Regions from separate parts of the Symplocastrum torsivum genome, predicted to be linked through region 1. Evidence: riboswitches for the same ligand, from Rfam matches in the RefSeq annotation. Region 1 holds a riboswitch; each other region holds the start of a gene.
What was found. A riboswitch is a leader RNA that binds a small molecule or an ion and turns the genes downstream of it on or off. The one in region 1 is predicted to bind cyclic di-AMP.
Positions count from the first base shown of each region.

Region 2: another riboswitch for cyclic di-AMP. It lies ahead of AC5JL3_RS06080 (hypothetical protein); the one in region 1 lies ahead of AC5JL3_RS33955 (universal stress protein).
Region 3: another riboswitch for cyclic di-AMP. It lies ahead of AC5JL3_RS02840 (hypothetical protein); the one in region 1 lies ahead of AC5JL3_RS33955 (universal stress protein).

Region 1 is NZ_JCACKQ010000133.1:31,463-41,978, forward strand. It holds gene AC5JL3_RS33945 (ABC transporter substrate-binding protein) at 1-926, shown strand, start outside; gene AC5JL3_RS33950 (ABC transporter ATP-binding protein) at 1,028-1,867, shown strand; cyclic di-AMP (ydaO/yuaA leader) riboswitch at 1,925-2,051, shown strand; gene AC5JL3_RS33955 (universal stress protein) at 2,188-2,907, shown strand; gene AC5JL3_RS33960 (chlorophyll A-B binding protein) at 3,146-3,325, shown strand; gene AC5JL3_RS33965 (chlorophyll A-B binding protein) at 3,389-3,568, shown strand; gene AC5JL3_RS33970 (chlorophyll A-B binding protein) at 3,613-3,798, shown strand; gene AC5JL3_RS33975 (sporulation protein) at 4,409-5,182, opposite strand; gene AC5JL3_RS33980 (Hsp20/alpha crystallin family protein) at 5,444-5,977, opposite strand; gene psaC (photosystem I iron-sulfur center protein PsaC) at 6,385-6,633, shown strand; gene glmS (glutamine--fructose-6-phosphate transaminase (isomerizing)) at 6,959-8,875, shown strand; gene AC5JL3_RS33995 (hypothetical protein) at 8,999-9,124, shown strand; gene AC5JL3_RS34000 (hypothetical protein) at 9,222-9,665, opposite strand; gene AC5JL3_RS34005 (hypothetical protein) at 9,686-10,516, opposite strand, start outside.
Region 2 is NZ_JCACKQ010000017.1:20,076-30,591, reverse strand. It holds partial or broken gene AC5JL3_RS06090 (VIT domain-containing protein) at 1-208, opposite strand, end outside; gene AC5JL3_RS06085 (alpha-amylase family glycosyl hydrolase) at 319-1,635, opposite strand; gene AC5JL3_RS06080 (hypothetical protein) at 2,199-2,420, opposite strand; cyclic di-AMP (ydaO/yuaA leader) riboswitch at 2,549-2,669, opposite strand; gene AC5JL3_RS06075 (hypothetical protein) at 2,918-3,142, opposite strand; gene AC5JL3_RS06070 (ATP-dependent Clp protease ATP-binding subunit) at 3,415-5,898, opposite strand; gene AC5JL3_RS06065 (NAD(P)/FAD-dependent oxidoreductase) at 6,227-8,341, opposite strand; gene AC5JL3_RS06060 (OsmC family protein) at 8,500-8,751, shown strand; gene AC5JL3_RS06055 (phosphatase PAP2 family protein) at 8,751-9,485, shown strand; gene AC5JL3_RS06050 (protein adenylyltransferase SelO) at 9,512-10,516, opposite strand, start outside.
Region 3 is NZ_JCACKQ010000010.1:3,368-13,883, reverse strand. It holds gene psaA (photosystem I core protein PsaA) at 1-1,572, shown strand, start outside; gene psaB (photosystem I core protein PsaB) at 1,745-3,976, shown strand; partial or broken gene AC5JL3_RS02865 (IS701 family transposase) at 4,233-4,690, opposite strand; gene AC5JL3_RS02860 (pyridoxamine 5'-phosphate oxidase family protein) at 4,800-5,249, opposite strand; partial or broken gene AC5JL3_RS02855 (IS701 family transposase) at 5,355-6,665, shown strand; gene AC5JL3_RS02850 (hypothetical protein) at 6,732-6,986, shown strand; gene AC5JL3_RS02845 (hypothetical protein) at 7,211-7,525, opposite strand; gene AC5JL3_RS02840 (hypothetical protein) at 7,576-7,890, opposite strand; cyclic di-AMP (ydaO/yuaA leader) riboswitch at 8,050-8,207, opposite strand; gene AC5JL3_RS02835 (hypothetical protein) at 8,495-8,713, opposite strand; cyclic di-AMP (ydaO/yuaA leader) riboswitch at 8,840-8,960, opposite strand; gene AC5JL3_RS02830 (TetR/AcrR family transcriptional regulator) at 9,065-9,661, opposite strand; gene AC5JL3_RS02825 (hypothetical protein) at 9,720-10,091, shown strand; gene AC5JL3_RS02820 (hypothetical protein) at 10,444-10,516, shown strand, end outside.

The sequences.
Region 1 (10,516 bases):
AAGAATTTGGGAAGAATTTTCATGGCTACTTTCAAAGCCTACCTCAAGAGCAACGCATCTGGGCTGTGGTTTTAAGTTCTTCCATCTATGAGTACTTTGTCCGCTACTTATCTGCCTCTGTTGGGATTAATCCAGCCGAGGAGTTTCGAGTCATCATCATCCCACCGCCGCAAATGGTCAATAACGTGCGGATTGGCGCGATGCAAGCTTACATGGTCGCAGAACCCTGGAACACGAGAGCGATCGCTGGTAACGAAGGTGTTGGCTTTACCTTTGCCCAAGGGAAGGAAATCTGGTACGGACACCCAGATAGACTGCTTGGAGTTATGGAATCCTTCATTGAGGAAAATCCCAAAACCTACCGAAGCCTGGTAAAAGCAATGATTGAAGCTTGCCAGTATTGCAGTGACCCCAAAAATCGTCCTGAAGTCGCCAAATATATTACTAGTCCCTCCTTTACAGGTGCTAAACCGAAGAAGAAAGATGCCCCAATCGATAAGTTCACGGCACCAGCAATTGTTGGGGAATACAACTACGGCGGTTTTGATGGGCAAAAGCGCATGGCTAATGACCCTTACAGCACCATTTTCTTTGATTTGCCTGATAAACTTGCCAACATCCCAGGCAACCATTCCACATTTCTTTGGCAATCACAAGCTATCTGGTTAATGACCCAGGCAACTCGTTGGGGACAAATCGATCAATTTCCCAAAGATGCCGAACAAAAGGCGCGTCAAGGTTGGAAAACTGACTTGTATCGAGAGATTGCTGAGGAAATGGGGATTGAATGTCCTAAGGAAGACTACAAAGTTGAACCTGCTGAATTCTTTATCGACAACAAAGCGTTTGACCCTAGCGATCCAGTCGGGTATCTCAACAGCTTTGAAATTAGAGCCAATGCTCCTAAATCGTTCTTCATGTCTTAAATTCATCAAAGCTTTATACACGCTTTATACAAGCTTTTCAAAGGTCAGTGCTGAGTTTTGAATTAAGACCCTAAACCTTAAACTTCTTCGCGGAGCATTCTATGACAAAATCTACTTCTTTTTCTGACAAGACTAATTCTCGAACCGTTAATGGAGCAGGATTTCTCGAAATTGAAAATATTGTAAAGTCTTACCCCAATTCAGAGGGTGGGGAGCTGGTTGTTTTAGATAATGTCAATCTCACCATTGCTGATGATGAATATATATCTCTAATTGGTCACTCTGGCTGCGGTAAATCAACGCTACTCAAGATGGTCGCTGGTTTGGAAAAGCCAACTTCCGGAATGGTACGACTGGAGGGCAAAGAGGTTCGTAAACCTGGCGCAGAGAGGATGATGGTGTTTCAGCACTACTCTCTCCTGCCGTGGCTGACAGTAACCGAAAATGTCCGGTTAGCGGTTGATGAAGTACTCAAAAATGCTTCTCCTGTTGAGAAAAAGCAGATTGTCAGCGAACATCTGGCAATGGTGAATTTGACGCAAGCGGCGAATAAATATCCGGATGAAATTTCTGGTGGAATGAAACAACGAGTAGGTATTGCGCGAGCGTTAGCGATTCGTCCTAAAATGTTGCTGATGGATGAACCGTTTGGGGCGCTTGATGCACTAACTCGCGGTAAATTGCAGCGACAGGTACTCGACATTTGGGAGAACAACCCGCAAGCGGTAATGATGGTAACTCATGATGTTGATGAAGCTCTGTATATGTCCGATCGCATTGTGATGATGACGAACGGACCTAATGCTAGAATCGGAGAGATTTTGGAGGTACCTTTTCCCCATCCACGCGATCGCCAAGCACTACGCGAATCAAAAGACTATTTTGAATTGCGTAACCATGCCTTGAACTTCCTGGATCGATATTTCAACCAAGACGAGTAGCGTACAATCCCTTAACTTTATTTTTGAGTGGGCAGCCTAATTCAATCACAAGCTGACAGAATTTAGCTGTCAGCTTTCGGTTGGGAGCGGAGGAACCAATTTTTGGGGCTAATCTCCGGCATGAGAGAGGCATCTTCCAGTTTTAGCCCGTCAACAAACTCCGTCGGCGATGCTAGGAGTACCAAGACTATCGCTTTTGTAACAAAAAGCAATTGGAGTCTCCTTACAGATACCTCTATGTTCTGGGACACAACTGAGGTATCTGTTCTTGACCCACCTCTCACTTATCTATCGTTTTCTTCTAAGAGAGGTTAAAAACAGTGAACATCAAGCCAATGTTAGTGCGTCTTGAAGGCGCGATGGATCGCAATGATTTAATTGAACAAATGGTGTTGCTGCCTGAACCCGCTTCAGCGGCTGCCAAGTGGTCAAACTCTACAAAATCGGTAAACCTGGTTGTTGGCTACAATGCCTCTCCTAGCAGTCAAACGGCTTTGGACTTGACGATGTGGATTGCTCATCAAACTCGTTTGGTTACACAAAAGCAAGTCACGGTTCAAGTTGTCTACGTCGTTGATGAAAATCAAAAGAATCAGTATTCAGATGGCTTGAACACGGCTAGTGCTAGCGACTTGTCAAAACATCAGTCGCCATCAGAGTTGTTAAACACATCGTTAAAGAAGTCTAAGCTATCTGTTTTGACCGAAACCCAACCCCAAGCCTTAGCTACATCATCAAAGAAATCAGTAAAATCACGCCGTCCCAAAGCCACCTCTTGCCAAGCAGATTCATTTGAGCAGGCTGATCGAATTTTGTGGCAAGCACGTTGTTTGGCTGAAGAATGGCGGGGTTCCTTCAAAGCGCATCTACGGTTTGGTGACGTGGCAAGTGAACTGAGAGAAGTTGTTGAATCAGAAGCGGCAACTCTACTGTTCTTGGGTTGTAATTCGGTTAGTCATCCGATCATTCAGCAACTAGGTACCCATTTCCCCTGTTCAGTACTGGGTATTCCCACTGGATTGAATTCGGACTTACGCTGACTACCGGAATCAACTGTTACGTTGACACTCCTCCGGCTAATCAGCCGTTGAAACCAATAGGCGATTTCTCTCGTGCCTCTCGCATCTATTAAGGAACGAGGGACTTCATCCTGCTTTGCTTTCACAAATTTGGCAGCCTATAACTTCAGACAGAGAGCTTAATTTCAAAATTTGCGTTACATTACTTAATATAAGACGAAAAGAAACAACCAAGTCGTCAGGAAGCTGATCAGTAACCATGCAAAACGCACCAACACCGCCGATTACAGATCCAGCAGATCGCAATGCTTGGAAATCAGGTTTCACACCCCAAGCGGAAAATTGGAACGGTCGCCTCGCCATGATTGGCTTTGTCGCCGCACTGCTGACCGAATTATTCACGAACCAAGGTGTTCTCCACTTCTGGGGTCTTCTATAAGCCGAAAGCATCCGTATCAAGAGCAATCCTTTAATACAGTAATCAATAAAAGGAATCAAACCAATGGCTAACGTACCAACACCACCAATTACCAATCCTGAAGATCGCAATGCTGTTAAGTTTGGCTTCAGCCCACAAGCCGAAATCTGGAACGGTCGCCTTGCAATGCTGGGATTTGTCATCGCTATCGGGATTGAGCTATTTTCAAACGAAGGCGTTCTGCACTTCTGGGGCTTGATGTAAGTCGAATAGAACTGACTAATTAATCAAGGTAAGGAGAAAAGCAAATGACTAACGTACCAACACCAACACCACCTATTACCAATCCCGAACAACGCAACGCTTGGGTAGGCGGATTTAGCCCACAAGCAGAGATTTGGAACGGGCGGCTAGCAATGCTCGGATTTGTGATTGCGATCGCTATTGAATTCTTCTCTGGACAGGGTGTATTGCACTACTGGGGACTGATGTAATTTAAGCGCGTCTCGAATTTAGTAAAAACCTGGGGGTTGACTAAAGCCCTCAGGTTTTTCGCAAATCTATTGAGCGCTGTGACCTAACGGATAGTTCAGGTGATCTGGTGTCGCTTGAAAGTGAACGTAGCGTTCATCAATATCGAAAGCTTTTGCTAAGAAACCACCTGGGATGAGGCAGTACAAATAATAAACCCAGACCCTATTGATCTGGGTTTTAGTAAGTCATAAGCTAGTCAACAGTTTTCGAGATTGCTGGCTAGCGGTTTACAGATAAAGTTTTAACTTAACGCTACGACTCAGGCTTAATCCTGATTACTTACTAAGTTAGCCAGAAGTTGTGAATAACTTGTGAATGACAACTATTTAATTTAAATACTAGGACTTATAGCAGTCGCCAAGGCAATTAGGACAAAGTCAATTACTGAAACCTAGACCAGTTAATCTTTTTCCTTCTGCATAAAAGCCCTCTGTCCTCTGCCGTTTGCTATACATGACAACTCTACTGATAGGGTGCCTTAAATAAGGTACCCTACTACTTTACTAACCTTACTCTTAAAAAATTTATCAGACTCCTGGATGAGATTGATAAATCTTTTACCGAAATGCCCTAATGTAGATGGCTTTGGATAATGTCATTAATTCTGGTTTCCAATTCTAACGGATAGTTCAGGTAATTTTGTGTTACATGAAAGCGAAAGTAGCGTTCATCCATATCGAAAGCTTCTGCTAAAAAGCCACCAAAGCCACGCGCCCGTTTATCTATTTCTAAGAAAACTTCCAACTGATTGGACTGGAGTGCGAAAACGACTTCCAACTCATCCAAACGCCCCCGGTAATTGCCAAAAGGTCGAAACTCAAACTCTTGAACAAATGGATACTGACTCCCGAAATGCGGGTTGTATTCACAATCAACTTTATAGAGTTGAAAGCCAAGGTTCTCGATCGCGTTGAGTACTTGCTGCATCAACGGGTGTGGACGCACCTGGATGTAATCTGTGTCTTTTGGGTCTATCGCCGTAGAAATATCCAACCCAGTCCGCAGATAAACGGGTTGATCTCGCATCGTCAGCGGTGTCTCATAGGGAAGAGGGAAAGAAAAGGGGATAACCTTGGCTTCTCTTGGCTGTAAGTTGAAGCGTTCTGAGAGGCGATATTTTACCAATATGCACTCCTCAGTCACGGTGCGATCGTCAACTTCCCGTTTGTATTGCGTACCAATATACAGGTAGATATCGTCAATCTCTTGCTCAACATCCCCACCTGTGATATTGACTTCACCATTGAGTAGCTCACCGGGAACGAGTAAATCATCGAACAGACGAGCATCTACGGTTGCTGCACCGATTCCAACCTTGGCTAAAAGCTTCTTGAACCTTGACATGGGTTTGTCCTCACTCGGCGATACCATCTTAGTTCAACAGGAAAAAGACTGTGTGCGATCGCAAATTGCGGCAATAACTCACCAGTTACAAAAGGAGCAAGAGATTTTGTGAGTGATTAGGACAGGTGAAAAACTTTCTCGTCCGCTGTACTAGCTACTCTTATAAATATCCTTAAAGATAAAAAATAACCGCTGAGTTATCTCAGCGGCAAGTCATTAAACCAAGCTGTCACGCACAGCAATTATTCAGCTTAATTAGTCTTATACAGCAGCAGGCTCAGTCGGTTGGGACTCCCAAACATCGTTAGTTTCAGTGTTAGCTTGCTGCTCACTAGAAGCTTCAATCCCTGCCGCAGGCTGCTGGCCTAGATTGAGCTTAACTACACGATTTTTAGCCGCTTCTACCTTAGGCAGTGTCAGCGTCAGAATGCCATTCGTGAAGTCAGCTTTGACTTGATCATTTTGAACGGCAACAGGTAGAGGAATCACACGCTGAAACTTACCGTAGCGGAACTCAGAGCGGAAGAAGCCTTTTTCTTCAGCTTTCTTCTCATAGCGATGCTCACCAGTGATTGCAACAGCTTCACGAGTTACGCGAACATCCAAATCCTTGCCTTCAACGCCAGGAATTTCCGCCCGCAGAATTACGCAATCTTCCGCATCTTGAACTTCGATTGCAGGCTGCCAAGTTCTAAACGTGTCGTGATTAACTCCAATCATTTCATCAAACATTTGATCCATTTGACGGCGTAAGGTTTCCATTTCTTGGAACGGTTGCCAACGAATCAGTGCCATAGCTGAATTTCCTCTCTTGCTCTTGTGCATCAACCTTCACTTCACACTCTTCTATAATGCCGAGTCTAAACCCTAGAGTCAGTTAGGGAAACCGCATCTGGTTGGTAGAATTAACCAGACTTATTGAGTGATGTACTGTTTACTTGAAGCAAAACCTACGTGTTAAGAAAAGAGCATTGAAGGGATAAGATTTCTACTTCCTACTAACACCCAGTTCAATCTAATTAAGAGTATTAGTATTGCTTTCCCTATCACTCACCCCTTCATCACCCCACCCCTCCTGTTCATTAAAGAGTTTGAAGTTCTGTAACCTCATGTCTCAGGGGATGAAAGCGCTGCGGTAAACTAGCCCTTGATCCTGAGTCTCGCTTATTGAGTGGAGAACTCTCGTTTGGAGCCGTTATTAAATGTCTCATAGCGTCAAAATTTACGATACCTGCATTGGTTGCACCCAGTGCGTTCGGGCTTGCCCCACAGACGTCCTGGAGATGGTTCCCTGGGATGGCTGTAAAGCAGGTCAAATTGCTTCATCACCTCGCACAGAAGACTGTGTAGGTTGCAAGCGGTGCGAAACGGCTTGTCCTACTGACTTTCTGAGCATTCGGGTATACCTCAGTAATGCTGAAACTACCCGCAGTATGGGTTTAGCATACTAACCATTCCGTCAAGACTTCTCAGTTTTTACGGTTATGGTGCTGCTATAGCAAGCGTCGATAAGATGCGTTTAGATTTTGATTTCATTGAGGAAGCCCTGTGCCTCCTCTTTTTTTTGTCTTAGTGTCATTCCTCTGGTGAAGGGGATTGGGTTGACAATCGAAAAATTAGGGAAAAGTTTTTGCTCGATAAAGATTTGCTCTAGTCGTAGACACTGCAACCTTTTCGTCTCTGGAGGAGTCTCTACTCCTTCCCTCTTGCCTTGACGTGTTATCAAGAGGCAAGTAGGTTGTAAAACATGGTGCGAAGCGAGGAGTGATGTTGTAAATGTGTGGAATCGTTGGTTATATCGGCACCCAAGCGGCTACAGATATCTTGATGGCAGGGTTGGAGAAACTAGAGTATCGAGGTTATGACTCTGCCGGAATCGCGACGGTTTGGGAAGGAGAACTGCACCGCGTTCGAGCGAAGGGAAAACTTCACAACTTGCGTGAAAAGCTAGAGAGCCTGGAAAATCCAGCGCGACTTGGCATTGGACATACTCGCTGGGCAACTCATGGTAAGCCAGAGGAATACAACGCTCACCCGCATACAGATAGCGCAGGGCGAATTGCGGTGGTGCATAACGGGATTGTTGAGAACTACCGAGAGTTGCGTGAGGGGTTAAAACAGCAGGGGTATGAGTTCCGCTCAGATACTGATACTGAAGTGATTGCTAATTTGATCGCGGAACATCTTGCTAACTCCTCAACCTCATCTCAAAACGCTAGCCCTCTCTTAGAAGCCGTGCGGCAGACGGTGAATCAGTTAGAGGGAGCTTTTGCGATCGCAGTGATTTCTGTTGATTACCCCGATGAATTAATTGGCGCACGGCAACAAGCACCATTAGTTGTCGGATTTGGTCAAGGTGAATTCTTCTGCGCCTCAGATACGCCAGCAATTGTGCCTTACACTCGCGCTGTTCTGCCTCTCGACAATGGTGAACTAGCGCGGCTGATGCCGATGGGGATTGAAGTCTATAACCTAGAAGGCGATCGCCTAAAAAAAACCCCTCGTACCCTCAACTGGAATCCTGTTCTCGTTGAAAAGCAGGGATTCCGACACTTCATGCTCAAGGAAATTTACGAGCAGCCTGGAGTTGTGCGGACGTGTCTGGAGGCTTATCTCAACAATGATTGGAGCTTGGAAACAGATGATGGTACACCGCCACAGGCATTCCAGCCACCGATTCAGCTAGGCATCCCAGCATCACTCTATGAGAACTTAGAGCGAATTCAGATCCTCGCCTGTGGTACCAGTTGGCACGCTAGCTTAGTCGGAAAGTACCTGCTCGAACAGTTAGCAGGGATTCCCACAATGGTGCAGTATGCCTCAGAGTTTCGCTACGCACCAGCACCACTCACTCCCAACACCCTGACGATTGGTGTTACACAGTCAGGAGAAACGGCTGATACTCTGGCAGCGTTGGAGATGGAACAAAAGCGTAGAGCAGAGTTGCTAGCTCCCTATCAGCCACGACTCCTAGGAATTACTAATCGTCTGGAAAGCTCTCTTGGGACGCTGGTGCCGCATATTATTGAGACACACGCAGGGATTGAGATTGGTGTTGCGGCAACGAAAACGTTTGTCAACCAGCTAGTTGCGTTTTACTGTCTTGCTTTGGATTTGGCATGGCAACGGCAAAGTTTGCCAGCATCCCGTATCAAGGAAATTTTGGTTGGCTTACGGCAGTTGCCAGCGCAGATTGAGCTGATTTTAGAAAGCCAAGAGCGCTATATCGAAGAGTTGACGCATGAGTTTGCCGAGACTAAAGACTTTATCTTTTTGGGACGTGGGATAAACTTCCCGATCGCATTGGAAGGTGCGCTTAAACTCAAGGAAATCAGCTATATTCACGCCGAAGGCTACCCAGCGGGTGAGATGAAGCACGGACCGATCGCATTACTAGATGCTAAGGTGCCAGTAGTTGCGATCGCAATGCCGGGTAATGTCTATGAGAAAGTCCTCTCCAATGCCCAGGAAGCGAAAGCGCGTGATGCTCGTCTGATTGGGGTAACGCCGATAAATGACCCAGATGCGGCGGAGACGTTTGACAATTTGTTGCCAGTGCCAGCAGTGGAAGAGTTACTCTCACCGATTCTTACCGTGATTCCCTTGCAGTTGTTGGCGTATCACATTGCTGCACGGCGCGGTTTGGATGTAGATCAGCCTCGCAACCTCGCCAAGTCGGTCACGGTCGAATAGGCAGCAGAGGCTACTTTTTGGGGCTGTAGACTGAAAAAACGGTTGGACAATTTGGAAAACGGTTAAACAATTTAAAAAACGATTGAACAATTTCTCCAGCCGGAGTACGATCTCTGGAAACGGTTGTGCGTACCAATAGCACAGCGATCGCTTCCAGAGGTCTTTTTCATAGGCAGTATAGACGGGAATGGACACAAACCACATTTGAGAGGTGCAGCAATTAGTACGGGTGACTCTGGTGAAGACTAACTTGTGGTTAGGAACGCCTTGTGGCTTGAGTTGTTACAGCTCTTAGGGTGTCAGTACCAAGCATTGAAAGTTTAGTTCTCGTTATGTCCCTTCTTGGCTAGGGTTGAGTCAGTTCTCGATCAAAGCCTCGGCAGTGTTTCCAAAGCTCTTGTCCCAAATAGTTGCCACTGATCCCAGCACAAAGAACTGCTGCACCTATCGCAGTGGGAATCACCCAACGAGGAAGAGTTTTCTGTATTGGTTCTTTTTGTATTGGTTCTTTTTGTATTGGTTCCTTGTTTATCAGTATCGGTTTCTCTTGATCGGGAAAGGCATATACTTTTGCCGTCTCAATAATTAGCGGTAAGTTCTCTGGTGCAGATTCGTTCCACTGCACTACTGTTCCTGTTCCGTTTCCATCATTGAGTTTTACGAACTCTTTATCCTGCAAAATGTCCTTCTTGAATACCAACGTAAAGCGATCACCTAACTTACCTTGAACAGAAACAGATGATTCATTGTTCGTGTAAATCTTCACCGAATCCAATCCGCTTGATCTCATTATTTCTTCCACATTCTCCGCTATGCCCACCTTCTCTCCCTCCGTTGACTCCTCACAACGTCTAGGAACCATTTAAGTAACACGTACTGATTCGGGGATGAAGACTCGGTGGTTCCCCATATCTCCTTAATGATTTCGTCGTCGCTTTTCGTTGTTAGTAGTTGTCCTGCTCTTTCTGCTTCGGATACGATTTCCTTTCCACAGTTATAGGAAGAAGGAGAATCCATGCTTTTCTTTAACTTTTGCTTGAACTTGTCAATAGATTCAATGTTCTTTCCGGACAATAAATCGCTTATATCCGGCTCAACCACTCCAAAATATTTGTAAGGATACGTATTCGCACTATTCGTTTTCGACGCTCGCTCCTCTGCCAAAATGACGTATCCATAGGACAAATGAAGTTTGAACATCAAAGCGATTTGCGTTCTCAACCAGGAGGTTTCAATCTTATACTGCGATTCTATCCATTCGTTTACAGATGCCATCGTATCTGAATTGCCTTCCTCAATCGTTTTTGTAGCGTAACGAGAAATGCTTTCAAATCTTGAGAATGTATCTGCCATGTGAGCGATACCTTGCTCGATTGGACTGCATACTTTATGTTCTAACCAGTTCCCAACTTCTTCATACAAGTCTTCATCCCTGGCATCATCACAGTAGCTCCAAAATTCCATTGCATCGTCAGGATAGGCTGAGTATAGTTCCCTTGGACGACCGTCTTCTTCAATCGAAATTGGAACAAGTTTGCTCCTTACGAAATTTACCTTTTCTTCCAACACTGATGCCCATTCGATTGGATAAAGTATCTTAAGGATGTCTTCCAGAACGATTATGCCCTGCCTTCCGTTCGG
Region 2 (10,516 bases), on a different contig from region 1:
GCAACGGAAATACATAGATGGCTTCTAATGCTTCAGTGAAGGGATTTTCAAAGGTCTGCGTCACCTCTACTCGTGACAGATTTCCGGCAATTTTGCTAAGAACTTCGGTATGTTTTAGCGGGAAGGCTAACTGTTTTTCGCCAGTTTTGACATATAAGCCTCCTAGCGACGGCTTGGAGTGTAACGGAGCATTAGCGGGCATAAGCATTTCCCTCAACAATTAGAACGCTAACCGTTGCCACGGTTCCAAGTGGCAGTTTCACCCATGTTAGCCCTGAACTTTAATCGCTTCTAGGAAAGTTGAAGAAGTATTAAATATCATTGGCATTTACTTGTAGAGGTTGGCACGAAAAAGAGTGCATCTCTGGGGCTAACTTGAATGCCTCCCCTTTGCTTTGTTCCCCATCTTGTGATGTATTTCTGACCATCACCACCTTTACCAATTGCCATCGTAAAGTTATAGCGCACTTCTTGGTAACAGCCAACTTTTAAACCTGGCATTTTTGCTGCCTTCACATCAAAAAATGCGCCAGCTTTATTGATGATTGCCAAACCCTTATCACCACGTTCAATAAAAAGCATATTGGGATTATCGGCACCTGGCGCGATTTCATTACCGTTACGGAAGTATTGCGACTCACCTATCATTTTCTGGTGGAAGTAAACACCAGATTTGGTAATCGAATTCTGTACATCATCGCGGTAGACAATTGGAAATCCTTCCTGACGGGCAAGGACAAAAGCATTGGCTAGCATCGCATCTTCCTGGCTAGAAAATTTGAAGCCGATTTGATTGGTTGCTATGTCATGGTTTTGGGCAAACGTAACTGCTTTTGTTCCCGGTAGGGCTTTTCCTGAACTTACTGGATTGATAAGCGATCGCAAATCACCGCCTAAACTAAAAGCCTCAATCATTGCACTCACTAGATGAAAGTCTGTTACTGAAAATACGCCTGTATATTCGTTGCTTTCTTCAAGTGTTTGTCCAATCACTTCGCCATAAACAAACTTATCTGCTGGTACTACTGTCAGTACATCACGAAAGTAGTCAGGTTCAATATGCTTTGCGGCATCAAACCGGAAACCATCAGCACCAAGCACTACAAGCTTCTTAAGGTAATTTTTGGCTTCTTGCCTAACATGAGGCAAATTAGTATTCAAATCAGGAAGATTACAGTTAATCCAACCTTGTGTCACCGAAGCGCGGTTATTGTAGTCGATACAATTTTTTGGATGAAAATCTTGGGGTGAGAACTGAGGATATTTCAATGTTTTGACATATTCCCCATAGTTCGCCATGTGATTGAGAACCACATCGACAATTATCTTCATCTTCCGACTATGGGCTGAGTCAATGAGTGCTTTGAGGTCTTTTTCATTCCCTAAAGGACTTTCAAGTACAGTATGGTCAATCGGTTGATATCGCGCCCACCAATCGGATGCTGGATTACTCTTCTGAGGTGGCGAAATTTGGATGTAGGTAAAGCCTTGCTTTTGAAGCTCAGGAAGTTGTTTTTTGACCTCCCGTAGCCGCATATCAAATGCTTGATAAATTACGTCAGCACTAGCAACTTTTCCCTCATTGCCTCTAGAAGAACCATAAGGAGGAGTTTCATGTTCGGTAACTTCGCTCAACGATGCTTGACAGGCAGACGTAACACAAAAAACAAGAATAAAAGCTATACAGAAATTGAGTAGTAATTGAAACAGTCTGTGCATGAACAACCTTTCAAGTGAGTCAGGCAAGTAGCTATAGCAAAAGGCAGAAGGCAAAAGGCAGAAGGCAGAAGGCAGAAGGAATGCATATTGACGGGTCAAGGTTTCAGTATTTGGTGAGCGTCAAGAGTCGCCTTGGCGACTGCTATACAGTCACTAAAAGACAATTTTTACAACAAAAAGCCTCGGTGTAAGTACCGAGGCTTTTGACTTATAGCTCTATGAGCCTATTTGTAGATTTGGTCAAAATGTAGGCTGACACAGTACCAGTCGTTTCCCAATCTACCCCAACCAGGAGTAAAGCTATGACAATAGCTTGGCTAGTTGCGTTCAGCCTACTTATGCAAAGTAAAATCAGTCACTTTGCAGATACACCCAAAGTAAACTCTGTTTTTTCTTACAACACCCTTAGACCAGGAGCAGTGCTTCTATGAAAAGAGACATACTCTTATCTAGAAAGAACAATTATAGCGTAATACAACCTAATTGCTCATTGTTTCTTTAACGGTCTCAATGCGATCGCTTACCGAAGTCTTGGATCGAATTGATTGGTCGATGCAAAGTTTACCGTAATTCAAGGCTTCTTCAAGTGTGTAAAAGCAGAACGGCGCACTGTAAGAATGTCCTTCTGGGTCAATATAGTCAATAGCGATACCGTTTAATTCTTCGCTCGTGACTAGATTCCATTCCTTGTAACTCATCATTGCCCTAACCTCCATTAGTTTGTAGCGGTTTACGAGGTGGGTCAGGCAGCAGAATATCCCTGCAACTGGTGTTACAGATATCTACTTAGGAGACCCCAAGGACTACGGCTTGTAAAAGCTTATGCCTATGGTGCTCCTCCCATTGCCGACGGAGTTAGCTGACGGGCTAAGACTGGAAGGTGTCTCTCTTGGTTACAAGATTAGCCCCACGATTTGGTTCCTCCGCTCTTTATCTGGCGTTCTGAAATGATTACGTTTGCCAGATAAAAATTAGGCTACCCACTGGAAAATAATAATTAAAATATTAGGGTAAGATTCGGCGTTTGTCAAGAACCAAAATCAAGGAAGACGCTAAACTTAATACTTCCATGTATGGGCATGAAATAGTTGAGAAGCAAGTCGTAGACCGAAACTCTTCCTTCTCCCCTACACCCCAACTATGCTAGTTAAAATGCAACTACAAGACAGATTTATTGGGTGTTTAATCTATGCGATCGCTAAAAAAAGCAGCATTTAACGCAGTACCAATTCTTACTCTCATCCTGACAGTAGTAGCATCCATCCCACCAAACACAGGCATTGTAGGAAGATACAGAATGCTCAGAATTCAGTAGGGTTGCCACCTCATCTCTCCTATCCGCTGAAGGGTTACGTGCTTCCTGGTTCAGTATCTGTTGCAGTTTGTCAGAAACACGCTCTAACCCATAGGTTTGTGCCACCATAAAACCCTCTTAATGCTATTTAACTTAATTTTTTCTGGAATCTTCCTAAACAGAAGAGATTGTCTAAAAGATACGGAAGTTGCCAGTCTCAATGTTCACTTCAAGATTACCAAGCCTTGCCAAGGATTTTCTCTGGCTGCAATGTTTCTTCTTTGATTGAAATGTTTCTTTGAAATTGTCAAAAAAATCCGCTCTTGTATTAGCTACCTAGCATCAAGAGCGGATGGGTTTAATTGTCTTTATTGCCTACCTAGCAGATAGAGGGGGTAATCTTAGCCAACAGCTTGGAGCAACAACTCTTGCCGCTTGCTAGGCAATACCTTCACTTGACCATCAGCATCAACATCAACCAAGGCTGTATCTCCATCGTTTACCTGACCAGAGAGCATTGCCTCCGCCAAGCTATCTTCTAGAAGGCGCATGATGGCGCGGCGTAACGGTCTTGCACCATAGTTGGGATCGTAACCTTGTTCTACCAAGTGGTCTTTGAACCGTTCTGTGACTTCCAGTGTGATTCCCTGCTCAAGTAAGCGTATTGAGATTTCACGGAGCATGATGTCAGAGATTTGCTTAACTTCATCTCTGGTTAGCTGCCGGAAGACGATAATCTCGTCAAGGCGATTGAGAAACTCAGGGCGGAAGAATGATTTAAGGTTTTCATTCACTTGTTCACGGATACGGTTGTACCGTGCCTCAGATTGGTTGTCGGAGGAGTCAAAGCCGAAACCACTACCACCTTTTTCGATCGCCTTAGAACCGATATTAGAGGTCATGATGATCAGCGTGTTCTTGAAGTCTACGGTGCGACCTTGAGCATCGGTTAAGCGACCGTCATCCAAAAGTTGCAGTAGCACGTTGAATACATCAGGATGGGCTTTTTCGATTTCGTCGAATAGCAGCACCGTGTAAGGCTTGCGTCGAACAGCCTCGGTAAGTTGACCGCCTTCGTCATAGCCAACAAATCCTGGAGGCGAACCAATCAGCTTACTGACTGTGTGGCGTTCCATGAACTCAGACATATCGAACCTAATCATTGCCTCTTCTGAACCGAAGAAGTATGCCGCTAGAGATTTAGCGAGTTCCGTCTTACCGACTCCAGTAGGACCAGAGAAGATAAAGCTAGCGATTGGGCGATTAGGACTCTTCAAGCCTACCCGCGCCCGACGAATCGCACGAGAGACAGCACTAACAGCTTCCTCTTGACCAATCAGTCGCTGATGTAGGGTGTCTTCTATGTGCATCAGCAGTTCTGATTCGGATTCAGTCAGCTTGCTTACAGGCACACCCGTCCAAGAGGCGACGATATGGGCGATATCTTCTTCGTCAACAATTGGCGTAAGGGAATTGTTTTGTTCCTCTGTGTTCTCAACAAGTGCTTTTAGTTGAGCTTCAAGTTCCAATTCGCGATCGCGTAACTGTCCCGCCTTATCAAAATCCTGAGCTTTGACTGCCTCATCTTTCTCTTTCGTGCAGCAACGCAGTTCCTTCTTCAGTTCCTTGGTTGCAGGAGACGATTGGAAGTGCCTCAAATGAACACGGCTTCCAGCTTCATCAATCAAGTCAATTGCTTTATCAGGTAGGAAGCGATCTGAGATGTAACGGTCTGAGAGCTTCGCAGCCGCTTCTAGGGCATCATTAGAGATTTCAACCTTGTGGTACTGCTCGTAAGCGTCGCGCAGACCGTGCAGGATTTCAATGGTGTCACCCACCGAAGGTTCTCCGACCATTACTGGCTGGAAACGACGCTCTAGAGCCGCATCGCGCTCGATGTGCTTGCGGTATTCATCCAGCGTGGTCGCTCCTAAGCACTGCATCTCACCTCGTGCTAAAGCAGGCTTAAGAATATTTGCGGCATCCATGCCACCTTCAAGTGAACCTGCACCAACTAGGGTATGGATTTCGTCAATGAACACGATGATGTTCCCCGCTTGACGCACTTCCGCCATGATTTGCTTGATGCGCTCTTCAAAATCACCCCGATAGCGGGTACCTGCCACTACTGAACCCATATCCAGCGTGAATACCTGCTTATCTTCCAACAGGTCAGGGACATTTTTGCTCACAATGCGTTGAGCTAAGCCCTCTGCGATCGCTGTTTTACCAACTCCTGGCTCCCCGATTAACACAGGGTTGTTCTTGGTACGACGACCCAAAATCTGGATTACCCGTTCAATTTCCTTCGCACGACCGACAACCGGGTCAAGTTTGCCTTCTGCGGCAAGTTGCGTCAGATTGGTACCAAACTCATCCAAGGTGGCTTTAGCCCTTGAGGTACCGCCCATCATTGAAGGGTCTTGTCTAGTCGATGTGGAGGCGGCAGCTACTTCGCCTAATGCCCTAATGACTTGTGTGCGGACTTTCGCTAAGTCAACGTCAAGATTTTCAATTACTTTGGCAGCAACACCTTCTTTATCCTGAGTAATTGCCAACAAGAGGTGTTCTGTACCAATATAGTCATGTCCAAGTTGACGAGCCTCTTTGAAGGCTTGCTCGAAAATACGTTTAGCTTTGGGGGTGAAGGGAAGTTCAGACTGAACATAGCGAGAGCCACGACCAATAGTTCTCTCAACTTCTTCCCGTGCGTTTTCTAGGTTAATGCCCAACTCAGCCAGCACAATCGCCGCAACACCCGTTCCTTCTTCAATCAACCCCAAGAGAATCTGCTCGGTTCCCACAAGATTGTGTCCCAGGCGACGTGCTTCTTCCTGAGCGAGCATGATGGCTTTGATGGCTCTATCTGTGAAATGTTCAAACATGGTGGGTTCACCTTACCGAGCGGTTTAATAATTGGGTGAACTGAACATCACCCTTATATAAAGTTTTATGTACTTCGTAAATACAATGTATCCCTCTAAGGTGGACTTTGCTCAGTGGGCACAACCGTAATCCTTAGGAGTGCTTGCCGTCTCTTCCGGAAGACGGACGTGCTTGGCTGCCCTATCGGTATCAGCTTTTATTTGGATGAAATAGAGCTACTTTGTTCGGGAGCATCCTAATTGTGCAAATACATTTTCTTGTGGGACAAGCCGGAAAGCCTGTCAAAGCTATAGGGCGGGCAGGATGCCCACCCCACAATAAATCTGCCTATTGAGGACGGGGCAGTTCATTAAGCGTTTCACTGGTCACTTGAACTTCCTTAATCTTCACTCTTTCAGGACGACCTAGACCAGCAGTAATCGCATAGCTTTGAGCCAACAGTCTGAGCCAGAGAGCAGGATAACGATTTTCTACCCAAGGCTGTATACGCCGGATGAAACTAGGGAACCAACCTCTGAGTAACCAGCTAACTAAGGCGTAAGCTGTGAAATTGAAGTAACTACCTAGCCAGCGAAAGATATCTTTTGAACCCGCCAGTTCCCAAATCCAAGGTAAGAGTGCAGGGTTTCTCCCTGCTGCTTTCAGTGCAAGTCTGTTGAAGGTGAACCAGTCGGCGCGGTCTTTGATGAAGTTGTCGGCAACAACTGGGGGTTCGTCTGCTAACAGCCCGAAGAAGGTATTGAGCATTGAATTAAGCCGCTGAGGTGGCAGGTGGCGGCCTGTAGGCACCATCATGCCTTTGGAAAATAGCCAGGTCACTGAGACGTTGCTTTGATAGGCACGAATCTGATTCAAGTCTTGGGCACTAAGAAGGTTATGCCGTAGCGCAGTGTCCAAAAGGTTAGTAAGGCGGTAAAGATTGCGAATCAGGGAGCCAAAGCCCGTGAAAACTAGGGGAGACTGGAGTGAGGCAGCATCGCCGACGGACACAAGGCGATCAAATGCAACAATGCGATCGCGACTTCCTACACTAAAATGTCCTGGAATGTAGCCAAACGTCGGTTTCTTCCACACCAGCTTTTCCATGTCACAGCGACGGTACTCTGGGAGAATCGTGAAAAAGTCTTCATACATCTCCAGCAGTGAGCCAGGATTCCTCGGATTCACCTGATGGTAATGAAATAAATAAATGGTGAGTTCTTCACCCGCACCGGGGAATAACTCCCAAATTAGCTGGCGCCCTCGTGAGACATCTCCATGGCTATAAAGAACATCGCCATAATCAGAATCCCACACTCCCCGCTCAAACCCCTTTGCAACCACAGCCCCTACAGTTGGGCAAACACTATCAAAAGCACGACCACCATTCAACTGCCATGCGATCGGTGAAGCGGTTCCCATCGCATCGACTAACAGATGCCCCCTAGCTTGTCGATGCGCTTGACTTGGCAGGTGTTGCAGTTCAACGACGACTTGATTGGGATGAATATCTGCCCGGATAAACTCTGTCTCATCCCAAATTTCTCCACCAGCTTTTCTAAGCTTTTCGCTACATAGCTGTAACAGTTTCTCAGAATCTAATGCGACATTGAGGACTGTAGGCGTATGCAAAACAGCGGCTTTGAGATGAGGTGGATTGTTGCCATCAAAGAATTTATTAAAGCCATCAACGTATTCTCTAGCAATGAGGCTCTCAAACTCTGCTGAAGTAAATAAACCTAGCTCAATCAAGCTTTGGAACTCATCCCGTGAGATATTCCATTCCCGGTTCATCCGTCCAAAGGGTAGTCGCTCAATGAGCAACACTCGATAACCCAGTCGTGCCATAACAGCAGCATGGATGACTCCCAAAGCACCGCCGATATAGATTAAGTCGTAACTGGGATGTTCAGGTAAGTTCTCCCCATCTCCCGATTTACCCTTCTGAGAAAATATGACTTGCTTGGGCTTTTGGGGATTACGGACTCCCTCACGCCATTGCTTCTCCCACCAGTAGACGCGGTTGAGGTCATATTCCCCATTCGGCATTTTTTGAAAGAAATGGACAGTCTGAGGATAATATGCCGCTAAGGCTTCAAAGATTGATTGCTTGGATAAATCAACGGCTGGTGGTTCAGGATATTGGTAGGGAAATTGACTTCTCAGACTACGCTCAAGCTGTTGTAAGATTTGATGCTCACCTCTAATAGACTCAACAGCCCAGCGAAAGGCTTTAAGGTAGGTCGTTCGCTGCACTGACCAAAGAAATACGGAAATTTCCGGAATCGTTTCCGTCGCCGCTGTAGGATTTTGATTGCTGGAAGTTACACCCTCGAATTGCAAACGGATACCGTCACGAGTAATAATTTTCTTCCCACGCTCAGGCTGCCATTCCTGTTGTAACCAGGTGCAGACGGCATCTGTATCCGGGGTAGGTAATTCTACGTAGAAAAGTTCTTTCATCTTGGTGATCTCATCGGGTAGTCAATTACGAAAGAAGACGGAGGTCAAAAGCGGACAAAATACGCTAAGCTTCCGGATACTGATTTGTTTAAGATTAGAAAAAAAAGTTTACACGTTTCTCATTTTGTTAATGTAAGGGGTGCCGTTGTTAACTAGCCATGAATTATCCCATCCCAGTTAGCCCTCAAGAAATTGTGGCTCTACGTCAAAAACCCGTCGATGAAGAATTGGTGGCGGCAGCGATCGCGGGTGTCATTCAGATAGCTCGCCAACAGGGACAGTCTCTAGACGATTTAACCGCCGAAGTGCTAGCGGAAGATACTTTACTTGACCAGGCCCAAAGACGCTGGCTCAGTGATATTGTGGCGCAAGCCTGGGAAAGTCTGCCGCCAGTTGTGAGATCACAATAATGCCTAAGCTCAGCCGAGAGTTAATTTTAGCTTTGCCGTCTAGGGTGCGAGAACACCTGCTGCCACTACTGTTGACGATTCGGGTGGCTGGATTTTTGCTAGCTGCCCTAGGTTTGTGGTTATTTAGTGCGATCGCTGATGAAATCCTCGACAAAGAAAGCTTTACATTTGATAAGGAAATTTTACTGACTCTTAAAGAATTACATACCCCGGTGCTGGATAAAGTCATGCTAGGTTTTACCTTCCTGGGGGAACCAGTAATTTTACTGATAGTGTGTCTGGTTATCGGCACTTGGTTACTGACGCGAGGACAGCGATCGCAAGCTACAATTCTCATAATTGCCGCAGCGGGTGCCATTGCGTTAAACAATTTGCTCAAAGTACTATTTGGTCGGGCAAGACCAATGCTCTGGGAACGAGTTGTCGATGTCGGACAGTACAGCTTCCCCAGTGGTCATGCCATGATTTCAATGGTGATTTTTGGGATAATTGGCTACTTAGTGAGTTCCAAGTTTCCCTTGTGGCGGATAGGGATTATCAGCTTAACGATTCTGTTAGTAACAGGGATTGGCTTAAGTCGGCTGTATCTTGGTGTTCACTGGCCGACTGATATCGTTGCTGGGTACGCCGCAGGCTTAGTTTGGTTAATTACCTGTATTTTTAGTTTGCAAGTCTGGCAGGAACGACGTGCAGTTGCTCAAAAACCTGGGAATGAAACACTTAGCGACGGCTAGTGATACTAATTTTTTAGTTAAAACTATCACTCCTTAGTTTGTAATCGCTTCACTAGATCGGAAAAAGGCTGCCAATTATTGTCCTGTGCGATCGCATCCCAAACTTCTTCAATCATAGGTCGAAGTAACGCCGTTTTGGGGTTATGATGCCGTAATCGCTTAGCAATATTCTCCAACTCAACCGCTGATAGACTCTGTAATGCGTGATGGTATGTCTGTCGCCATTTGTCTAAAAGTGTACGCTGCTCATCTGTTTCCAAGAACGATGCACTACTGAAAATCTGTGCCCTATCATCTCGCCAGCTAGAGTTAAACTGTTGTGCGAGTTCCGCAAAGAAGGCGTGATAGCCGACTTGACTATCTTTGAGAAATTGAATTGTATCACCCACTACTGCGTCGGTTTGTGGTTCTGGCAGCACGTCAAAGCCTAACTTATTGAGCATTAACTGCCCATAAGCGTTGTAAAAATGGTCATCAAACGTTGCTAACGCCGCTTCCATATCCGGTTGGGGAATTACCGCCCCTAAGGGTAGCTGAAGCATCTCTAAGTTCAACTTACAAATCCCCGGTTGATTGCTGTAACTGTAGCGCCCGTAATAGTCAAAATAAGCAGCCGTAAACTCTGGGTTATAAGTTGGGATAAAGGCATAAGGCCCATAATCAAAACTTTCCCCCGTGATTGACATATTGTCCGTGTTCAAAACAGCATGACAGAAACCAGCCGCCATCCACTGCGCCACCAGTTGAGCAACACGTTCTACTAACTCGGCATAAAACTGTATATATTGCTCCTCATCTCTTGCCCCCCCCTTAATCTCCTCATCTCTTATTCCCTTAGTAAGGGGGGCTAGGGGGGTAATCTTCGGGTAATACTGCTCAATCACATGATTTAACAGCTTTTTGATCAAATCTGGACGCTTGAAATAGTGCAACCGTTCAAAAGTGCCAAACCGGATGTGGGAACGACTAAAACGTATCATCACAGAAGAACGGGTAGGAGACGGTTCATCTCCCCGCCACAAATCTTCACC
Region 3 (10,516 bases), on a different contig from region 1:
TCTGGGGTAGCACCAGGTGACATTCCTTTGCCCCACGAGTTCATCTTGAACCGAGGCTTGATGGCAGAACTGTTTCCTAGTTTTGCCCAAGGCTTGAAGCCCTTCTACACGTTGAACTGGGGTCAGTATGCTGACTTCCTAACGTTCAAGGGTGGCTTAAATCCAATTACTGGCGGCTTGTGGTTGACCGATACGGCGCACCATCATTTGGCGATCGCTGTTCTGTTCCTCGTGGCTGGTCACCAGTACCGGACTAACTGGGGACTTGGTCACAGCATCAAGGAAATTCTAGAGAACCATAAAGGTCCTTTCACTGGAGAAGGACACAAAGGTCTCTATGAAGTTCTAACCACGTCTTGGCACGCTCAGTTGGCAATCAACCTGGCAATGGTTGGTTCGCTCAGCATCATCGTCGCTCATCACATGTACGCGATGCCTCCGTATCCGTACTTGGCGACTGACTATCCCACGCAGCTTTCGATCTTTACCCATCACATGTGGATTGGGGGATTCCTAATCGTTGGTGCTGGGGCGCATGGCGCGATCTACATGGTGCGTGACTATGATCCAGCACTGAACCAAAACAATCTGCTGGATCGGGTACTCCGTCACCGGGATGCGATTATCTCTCACCTGAACTGGGTGTGCATGTTCTTAGGTTTCCATAGCTTTGGTCTGTACGTTCACAACGACACGATGCGGGCTTTTGGTCGTCCTCAGGATATGTTCTCGGATAGTGCAATTCAGTTGCAGCCCGTGTTCGCTCAATGGGTACAAAACATTCATACTCTAGCTCCGGGTGCAACCGCTCCCAATGCGCTAGAGCCTGTTAGCTATGCTTTCGGCGGCGGTATTGTTGCTGTTGCTGGTAAAGTGGCGATGATGCCGATCGCACTGGGTACGGCGGACTTCATGATCCACCATATTCATGCCTTCCAAATTCACGTTACTGTGCTGATTCTGCTCAAGGGTGTGCTATTTGCCCGTAGCTCTCGTCTGGTTCCAGACAAAGCGAATCTGGGCTTCCGCTTCCCTTGTGATGGACCGGGTCGTGGTGGTACTTGCCAGGTGTCCGGTTGGGACCATGTGTTCCTTGGTCTGTTCTGGATGTTCAACACCATCGCAATTGCGGTCTACCACTTTAGCTGGAAGATGCAATCGGATGTCTGGGGAACGGTGTCGCCAGACGGCGTAGTGACTCACATTACTGGTGGTAACTTTGCAACGAGCGCCCTTACGATTAACGGTTGGTTGCGTGACTTCCAGTGGGCTCAATCTTCTCAGGTGATTACATCTTACGGAACACCGCTCTCAGCTTACGGTTTGCTGTTCCTAGGCGGTCACTTCCTGTTTGCTTTCAGCCTGATGTTCCTGTTCAGTGGTCGCGGCTACTGGCAAGAATTGATTGAGTCAATTGTGTGGGCACATAATAAACTGAAGGTCGCACCATCAATTCAGCCTCGCGCTCTGAGCATCATTCAGGGTCGGGCTGTGGGGGTAACTCACTACCTCCTGGGGAGTATCGTCACTATATGGGCGTTCTTCCTATCGCGAATCATCGCAATCGGATAACTGGCGAAGAACGAACGCCAAATCTGAAATGAGGCACAATTTGTTAATGTGTCTCACCGATTTAGACCTAAAAAGCCTGGAACTTCGGTTCCAGGGGGTCTACCCAGACAGAAAATGAGCAGCGCCAATTGCATAAGTCTCATTTGTCAGCGAGGAGGATTTCCTAAGAGAGATGGCAACAAAATTTCCCAAATTTAGCCAGGATCTCGCTCAAGATCCGACAACACGTCGGATTTGGTACGGGATAGCCACGGCTCACGATTTCGAGAGCCATGATGGCATGACAGAGGAAAATCTTTATCAAAAGATTTTTGCTTCTCACTTCGGTCATGTGGCAATCATTTTCCTGTGGACATCTAGTCTCCTGTTCCACGTCGCGTGGCAAGGTAACTTTGAACAGTGGATTAAAGATCCGTTAAATGTCCGTCCCATCGCCCACGCGATTTGGGACCCTCAATTTGGCGCACCAGCAGTGGATGCTTTCACCCAAGCGGGTGCGACTAACCCAGTTAACATTGCTTATTCGGGTGTCTACCACTGGTGGTACACCATCGGCATGACAACAAATAATGACCTGTACCAAGGTGCAGTGTTCCTCTTGTTGTTGTCCGCAGTCTTCTTGTTTGCAGGCTGGCTGCACTTACAGCCGAAGTTCCGTCCAAGCTTGTCTTGGTTCAAGAGTGCAGAACACCGTCTAAACCACCACCTGGCTGGTCTGTTTGGTGTTAGCTCTTTGGCTTGGGCAGGTCACTTAATCCACGTCGCTATCCCCGAATCTCGCGGTCAGCATGTGGGTTGGGATAACTTCCTGACGACCCTGCCACACCCAGAGGGATTGAGACCATTCTTCACAGGGAACTGGGGTGTATATGCCCAAGACCCGGATACAGCTCAGCATGTATTTGGAACATCCGAAGGTGCTGGTTCAGCGATTTTGACTTTCTTGGGTGGCTTCCATCCCCAGACAGAGTCGCTGTGGCTGACGGATATGGCTCATCACCACTTGGCGATCGCAGTCATCTTCATCATCGCCGGTCACATGTACCGGACGAACTTTGGAATTGGTCACAGCATCAAAGAGATGCTGAACTCCAAAGCGGGTCTATTGAGTCCAAGGAGCGAAGGTCAGTTCAACCTGCCTCACCAAGGACTGTATGACACCTACAACAACTCCCTGCACTTCCAGTTGGGAATTCACCTAGCGGCGTTAGGAGTTGTCACCTCATTGGTAGCGCAACACCAGTATGCACTGCCTCCTTATGTCTTCATCGGGAGGGACTACACCACAGTAGCTGCGCTATACACGCACCACCAGTACATTGCTGGTTTCCTGATGGTTGGGGCATTTGCCCACGGTGCAATTTTCTGGGTACGCGATTATGACCCAGAGCAAAACAAAGGGAACGTCTTGGATCGGGTGCTACGGCACAAAGAGGCGATTATCTCTCACTTGTCCTGGGTGTCTCTATTCTTGGGCTTCCATACCCTAGGTTTGTACGTCCACAACGACGTAATGCACGCCTTTGGTACGCCTGAGAAGCAAATTCTGATTGAGCCAGTGTTTGCTCAGTTCATCCAAGCGTCTCATGGTAAGGCGCTGTATGGAATGGACGTGTTGTTATCAAACCCCGACAGTATCGCGACAACAGCATGGCCAAACTATGCTAACGTCTGGCTGCCAGGTTGGTTAGATGTAATTAACGACACCACTAACTCTGTGTTCTTGACGATTGGCCCTGGCGATTTCCTGGTTCACCATGCGATCGCACTAGGACTGCACACCACCACCTTGATTTGTGTTAAGGGTGCGTTGGATGCCCGTGGTTCCAAACTGTTCCCTGACAAAAAGGACTTCGGCTTCACCTTCCCCTGCGACGGTCCTGGTCGTGGCGGTACCTGCCAAACGTCCGCTTGGGAGCAAAGCTTCTTCCTAGCTACGTTCTGGATGCTGAACACACTGGGCTGGGTCACCTTCTACTTCCATTGGAAGCATCTGGGTGTCTGGCAAGGTAACGTTGCTCAGTTTAATGAGTCTTCTACTTACCTGATGGGCTGGTTCCGGGATTATCTCTGGCTGTACTCAGCTCAAACGATTAACGGATACAACCCCTACGGTACGACTAACCTGGCGGTTTGGGACTGGATGTTCCTGTTCGGACACCTTGTGTGGGCAACAGGCTTCATGTTCCTGATTTCCTGGAGAGGCTACTGGCAAGAGTTGATCGAAACTCTAGTCTGGGCCCACGAGCGTACACCGCTTGCGAACCTGGTTAGCTGGAAAGATAAGCCAGTTGCTCTATCCATCGTTCAAGGTTGGTTGACGGGTCTAGTTCACTTCACAGTTGGCTATGTCCTCACCTACGCGGCATTCCTGATTGCCTCGACGGCTGGTAAATTTGGCTAGCCTCGGCTGAACAAGCGCCTTATAGGTAACTAAATAAAATCCCCCACCCGAAGGTAGGGGATTTTTTGTTATCTATTTTGATTTTTTCAGTTCATCCTGTTCTTCAGGCTTCATTCTTGGGCACACTAACGAGCGTGATTACACTTCTCTGGAAGATATGCAGGATAAGCTTGGTGCGAAGCGGTCTTTGAATTGGCTAAGAGCATATAACCCTCTTCTGTCACTCTCCGAAACAGGAAATAACAAGAAAGCCAGATTATCCATCAGGAAAATAAAGTTGGAACTGATTCATCACATGAATTAAATCGTGAAAACCGAGCAATAAATAAGGATTAGGGAAAACGTCTAACCAAGGAGAAATGAGCCACAAGGCAAGAGTCGGTTGGATAATTAACCGCAAATTATTCAAAACATTTTTCCAGCCCCCTTGATGATTCCATTGTTGATGGCTAGAGAAATCAACAGGAGTCGGTTGAATCTCAGTATCACTTTGACAAGATTGGCTTAAGGACAAAAAAGCTGGGGAATTTAAACTAATCATCAAATAAACGCTAAAAATGATTTCCCACCACTTTTCAATCTCCTGGAAATTAGTAAAGCGATAATCCGTCCAACCAATTCCTGCTTGTCTTGACGAAAAGCCTATTCAATCCAGGTTCTCAACCCATAACGATTTCCTAAACTCTTCAAGATGTTCCCCTGAAGATTTGCGATACCCTGGTTGGCAGATTTATAGATAATGAAGCTAGGGCGAAATTTTAGAGAGGCGATCGCAGAATTAAAATTAGCCTTCCAGAATAAGTTTGTGCAAATTTTTCGATTTTTACTGACTGCTAACTCCATCAGTCGTGCGTCCGCTCATTTCGATGGGATGAAGGCGATATATTACGGCTACTTCCGCTCGTCCCCCAGCATCGCTCCAGGTTCGATTGATCGCAGGCGAAAGTGTTGGATTCTGCGTTTTGACAAATTGCATCACGCGATCAATGTCTTGCTGCTCAGTGAGGCGTTCAGCGTGACCATTCACAACAACGCTGCGCCAGTGCAGCAGATCGTGAACTTCTTCGATTTGTAAGCAAACTTTTGGATTTGCATCCATGTACTTAGTCTTCATTCCTTCAGTTGTGAAGATATATATTTCTGAGTCTTTGAGGTAATAGTGCATAGGCACAATATATGGATGTCCTTCGCCTATGCAGCCGAGGTGTCCATATCCTACTTTATGTAGCAGTTCGTGTATTTCTTTTTGTCCCATTTCATCGATATCTAACATTACTGTTCTCCACTAGTCGATCGGTTAACGGGACTTAAACGAAAAACAAGAACAAATAAAGGTATAATCTTGGTATGGCAAACATCTCACGTTAAAGTCTGAGTCATGAAAGAGACAACTCCCGCTGCCATGCCCCCTTGCTTCGATAGATGGTGTAAACGCTTTGATGATATCTTTAGCCATCAAGCGCAAAAACGGGAGTTTAGGAACTATGTCGGGGAATTATTAGGGGAAAGTGAGCGAAAAAACCTGTCTCAAATGGCATCGAACGCGGTAGGAGTGACTTACCACCGATTACACCCTTGGTGCGCCTAAATTCGGAGGAAACCTCCGAGGCGGCGCATCCGCTTTTTGACGGAAGCGCCCTGGGAAGCCCAAGAGATAAATGAGCGCCGCCTGAAAGTGATGAATCAGTGCAGCCAAACCCGGATAAGTCGAGGATTCACGTTAATCGTCGATGACTCAGGGCATAGAAAAAGTGGCAATTTTACAGCGGGAGTGGGACGGCAGTACATTGGAGAAATTGGGAAAACCGATAACGGAATAGTAGTGGTAACAACCCATCTATATGATGGGAAAAAAAGCCTACCGTTAGATATAGAGTTATATCAACATGCCAGTTCTTTACCTCAGGGAAAAAAAGACATTGAATTCAAGAAAAAGCCGGAGCTAGCCTTAAGTTTAATTGATCGCAGCTTGATAAGAGGATATCGACCCGGTATCGTACTAATTGATGGCGGCTATGGAAATAACACAACGTTTCTATTGGAACTGGAAAAAAGGAAACTTAAGTATCTAGGCGGATTAGCCAAAAACCGCAAAGTGATAACTCAAACCGAGGCAAATAAACTCCAAGAGATTCGCCTAGATAAGTTAGCGCAGTCCTTGCCTATTAAGGGTTTTACCCCTATTCAACTCAATTTAGATAAACCGAAAACCGTTTGGGTGGCAACGGTTGAAGTTGAACTGCCACAGCTAGAAGGAACGAGAACAATTGCTATCGTCATGAATGCCTCAACCTTCGACTCTTCTAGTGATATTGACTATTTTATTACAAATGTTGACTCATCCATTGCCACAGCCGAATGGATAGTAACTACTTATGGTCAAAGGAATTGGGTGGAAGTTTTTTACCGGGAAGCAAAAGGATGGTTAGGGCTATCTGAATATCAAGTTAGAGATTCTCGCAGCCTAATACGCCATTTCATGCTTGTATTTTGTGCTTATACATTTGTTTTATGGCATACAAAAACTGGAGGATTAAGAAGGCGTTGGGCATCGAAACCTTTAAACACCTTTACTGACGCATTAGAAGCGTTTCGGACAGCGATGTCCTTCCGTTTTGTGGAGTGGCTCAACCACAACCAGGACGTATTCTTAGCTTACAAAGCGGCTTTGGGCTTTATTTGGGCTTGATATCTGTTTAAGTCCCGTTAATTGATCGTGACTGGTTAAAACTAGAACTGGCACAGCAGGAGTTTGATGACTGAGTTTCCTTTTGTCTGGTTTATCAGCATCGTGGCAGATGCTTTTATATATACCTGGATTTATAACAGCACTAAAGGCAGTATTTTGCTAGTGGCGCTTTTTCATGGTTTGCTGAACGTGTGGGGACTATTTATAACTGGGGTGTCCCCTGTCGCATACGCTCTCCTGAATTGCGTTGTGGCGATCATCTTGATAGCGGTGTTTGGAAGAGCGAATCTCTCTCGCCGAGGAAGGGTTTGTGCAGGCTAAAATCTGGTTGTAACTGACCGTTAGGCTTCTGAGCGATTAACACAAGGATGAAGCAAGTAGCACAATGTCTCACGAAGGTTTCATGCCACAACATCGCGCAATTGGAAGAGCCGCAGTTTGGGCTGTTTCTTTCCTTGGGGTGGCGTACGCGTAGGGTTACTTGGGTGCTTTGCGAACATCGCTGCTTTGGGCTTCGTTTGGGCTTGAAATTTGTTTAAGTCCCGTTAGGACAGTCCCCAAATCGCTTGATCAAGGGAACACTTATTCAAGTGATACTCTTCGTTGGAAATTGTTTGAGTCTCCAATAACCTCTTGTAATGGCTCAGTTCATGCTGATACTGCCACTCCCGATCCAAGTATCGCTTCCCAGCTTCTAGAGCTTCCGCAATACTAGCAAATAGCCCCCCTCCCAGTTGAATTTCTGGGTTATCTTGAGGACGAAGACATCTGTAGGTGTAACCGTTTGGGTGTACGATTGGGCAAACAAAGAAGCTTCTGTAGCTGACCCCTTTGTTGTAAAGGTATTTCTTTTCAATCATGTCTGAATCTCTTAGTTTTCAGTGTAGTTTTAGCCGAAATTTTTCTTGGATTAGTTATTCGCTTGATGAATGCGGTGACCAATCCAGTCGGCGTTTTCTCGGAGGAGATGCAGAATACTCCCGCGAATCAAAACATCAATGCGTAGCCGTTGTTCCTTGGTGAGGAATAGAGAATTGGGTTTCTTCAGTTGTTTCTGCTCAATCTCTGTGACCATGCATTCAGCAGGGATATGCTTAAGAACATGAGTAACTAACTTTTGGCGCAGTTCCTCAATCGAGAAGGCAGCTTGATAAGGGTGTTCTGGATAATCTGCCAAAACTTTGTCAATTTCTTGGATTACAAGATGCTTTTGAGTCAGGAACATGGGAGTTTTTCACCTAATAGCAACTTTTCCTGCCTCAGACACCAGAAGTTTAGAGTACGACAACCCTTTTTCAGGAGCGAGGCAGGTACAACGATGCGAACAGATACCAGCCAAGGACACTGAAAGAGTTCACGCATATTAGTAGAAAATGCTGACTCTTCAGTCTCCTCTCAATGCCTACGAAGTTAGCTGACGGGCTAGGACTGAGAGATGTCCCTTTCTTCTTTGTCTCCTACTTTAAGAAGACACAAGGTCAGAAATAAGCCCCAAAATTTGGTTCCTCCGCTCCAGCGATCGCATTACAGTTTAGTGAATGTTGTAAGCGCAAACTGGATTAGGCTGACTTACTGAATTTATTTTTGCTATCTTAGCACTTCACCTGAGGGGAGCAAAATCCTTCGTGAGATGTAAATTTCTCAAGAGTACAATCTTGTCCAAATTGCAGTTAGGCAACAAGAACCCTAACTTTATCCTACTGACCTCAATTTTGATGAAGTGCCTCGATCGCTGTCCTGATTATTCACTGACTCACTCTGCTAGCTGCTGCGTTTCCTCCAGAAAACACACGACCTTCCTTAAGAAGCGCAGCACACCTTACAATTACCTAACCAATAGCTGAGTTTTGAACAGCCACAATTCCTTTGTTGCCGGATACCTTTGAGCGGATGGAGTGGTCAATGCACATTTTTCCGTAGGTTAATGCCTCATCAAGAGTATAGAAGCAGAACGGTTCACTATAAACTTGCCCTGACGGGTCAACATAGTCAACTGCGATACGGTTCAGCTCTTTTTTGATGAGCAGACTCCATTCTTTGTAAGTCATCGTCTTAGCCTTTGTTAATCTGTAGGGGTTTGATGAGACAGGCAGGAGCATATAGCTGATATTTTCATTTACAGCTCTACACTTAGGAGACCCTTGAGACTACGGCTTACATCAAGCTTGTGTCATAGGTACTCCTCCCAATGCCGACGGAGTTAGCTGACGGGCTAAGACTGGAAGGTGTCTCTCTCAAGTTACGAGATTAGCCCCAAGATTTGGTTCCTCCGCTCTAAGCTGGCTCTTACTCTACAACGATGGGTATGAGTACCAGACAAGATTAGGCTACCTAGTTCAATTAAATCAAACGTTAAAGGTTCCTGCATCTTTTTGTCAAGAGGTCAAGGCGTAAAATTTTTAGGAGCGATTAGAAGCCCCTCTCAGGAACAGACCTAAAGCACGACGAACGTAGGCTTCCCACGATTCAGTCGTAGGTTGAAAGATTAGTGCATAGAGCATAATCCCACTCATTGCATCGAAGACTAGCCCAGGATCTAAATCTGCCTGAATTTCATTTCTCGCTTTTGCCCGTTCCAGCACAATAGCAAAGGCTTGTCGCCGAGGTTGTAGATACTTTGTCCAGTAAATTTGAGCAAACTGAGAGTTGCTTGATGCACTGCTGATAATCATCGCAACCGTCTGTCGCCCTAGAGAACTAAGCGTGATCTGGGCAGCATTCTCGATTAACGCATCAATATCGCTCCAGAGATTACCAGTATCCGGAATTACAACATCTTGCCTGACACTCTCTATTGCATCAGCAACTAGTTCTTCTTTGCTGTTGTAGCGTCGATAGATGGTTGTCTTGCCCACTCCAGCACGAGTAGCGATCGCATCAATACTCATCGCCTCAAAACCAACTTCTGCCAGCAATTCTAGGGTTGCTTGCAACATTGCTTGATGAGATTGAGTACTGCGGGGTCTTCCCGGCAATTTTTTTGTGATATCACTCATGAGTGCTACTATAGTTTACGAAACTGTTTCGTATTGAAATAGAGTAGCCGATAAGGTAATGTCCCGCCCTCACTACACGGACAAAAATAGCATTCAGACTCTTCGGGATGGGCTAGAGGAATACTATGCTCTAAATCCGAACGTCACTGATCCTAGAAAACTGCCTCCGGAGTTTGCAAAAATTTTGCTGGCGCATGATGTTTCACACGTTGTATACGGTTGTGATACAAGTATGTATGACGAACTCAAGATTCTCCCACTAACTTGGTGGACTAGCAACTACAAGTTTCGTGATCACCTACGCACAATCAAAGATCCAACTATCAGCCCTGCGATTCGTGTGATGTACGACGACTTGATAAAAGAGCATGGGGTAATTTGGTTGTATACCTCAATTTTCTTTGTATTGCCGCAACTATTGCCAGAATAGATTTCGATGTGGTCAAAGTCGCGTAAGCGGGAGTGCTTTGTCCCGTTTCTCGATTTTGAACCATTGCTTGATCGTTCACTCTTAGAGATTCGTCAAGAATTTGACCTTTTGCCTTTCATAAAATAGGTTATTTTTGCTTGGACATGGGTTGTAGAGGTTACGTTAGAGACTGAACTCTCGCCCTATAATTATGAACAAGATTGAAGCTATTCTAAACTGCAATTTCAGTTTCAAATGTCCAAACAAGTGCGATCAACTCGAATTAACGGCAGATGCTAGCCGCCGTTTTTGTAAAAGTTGTGAGCGTAGCGTGTATTTTCTAAACTCTAATGAAGAGCTAAAAAAAGCTTACATGAATGGTCTTTGTGTTGCTGCCTATATTTTCGATCCTGTTATTGCAGAACCAGTTCTTTTACTAGGTGAAC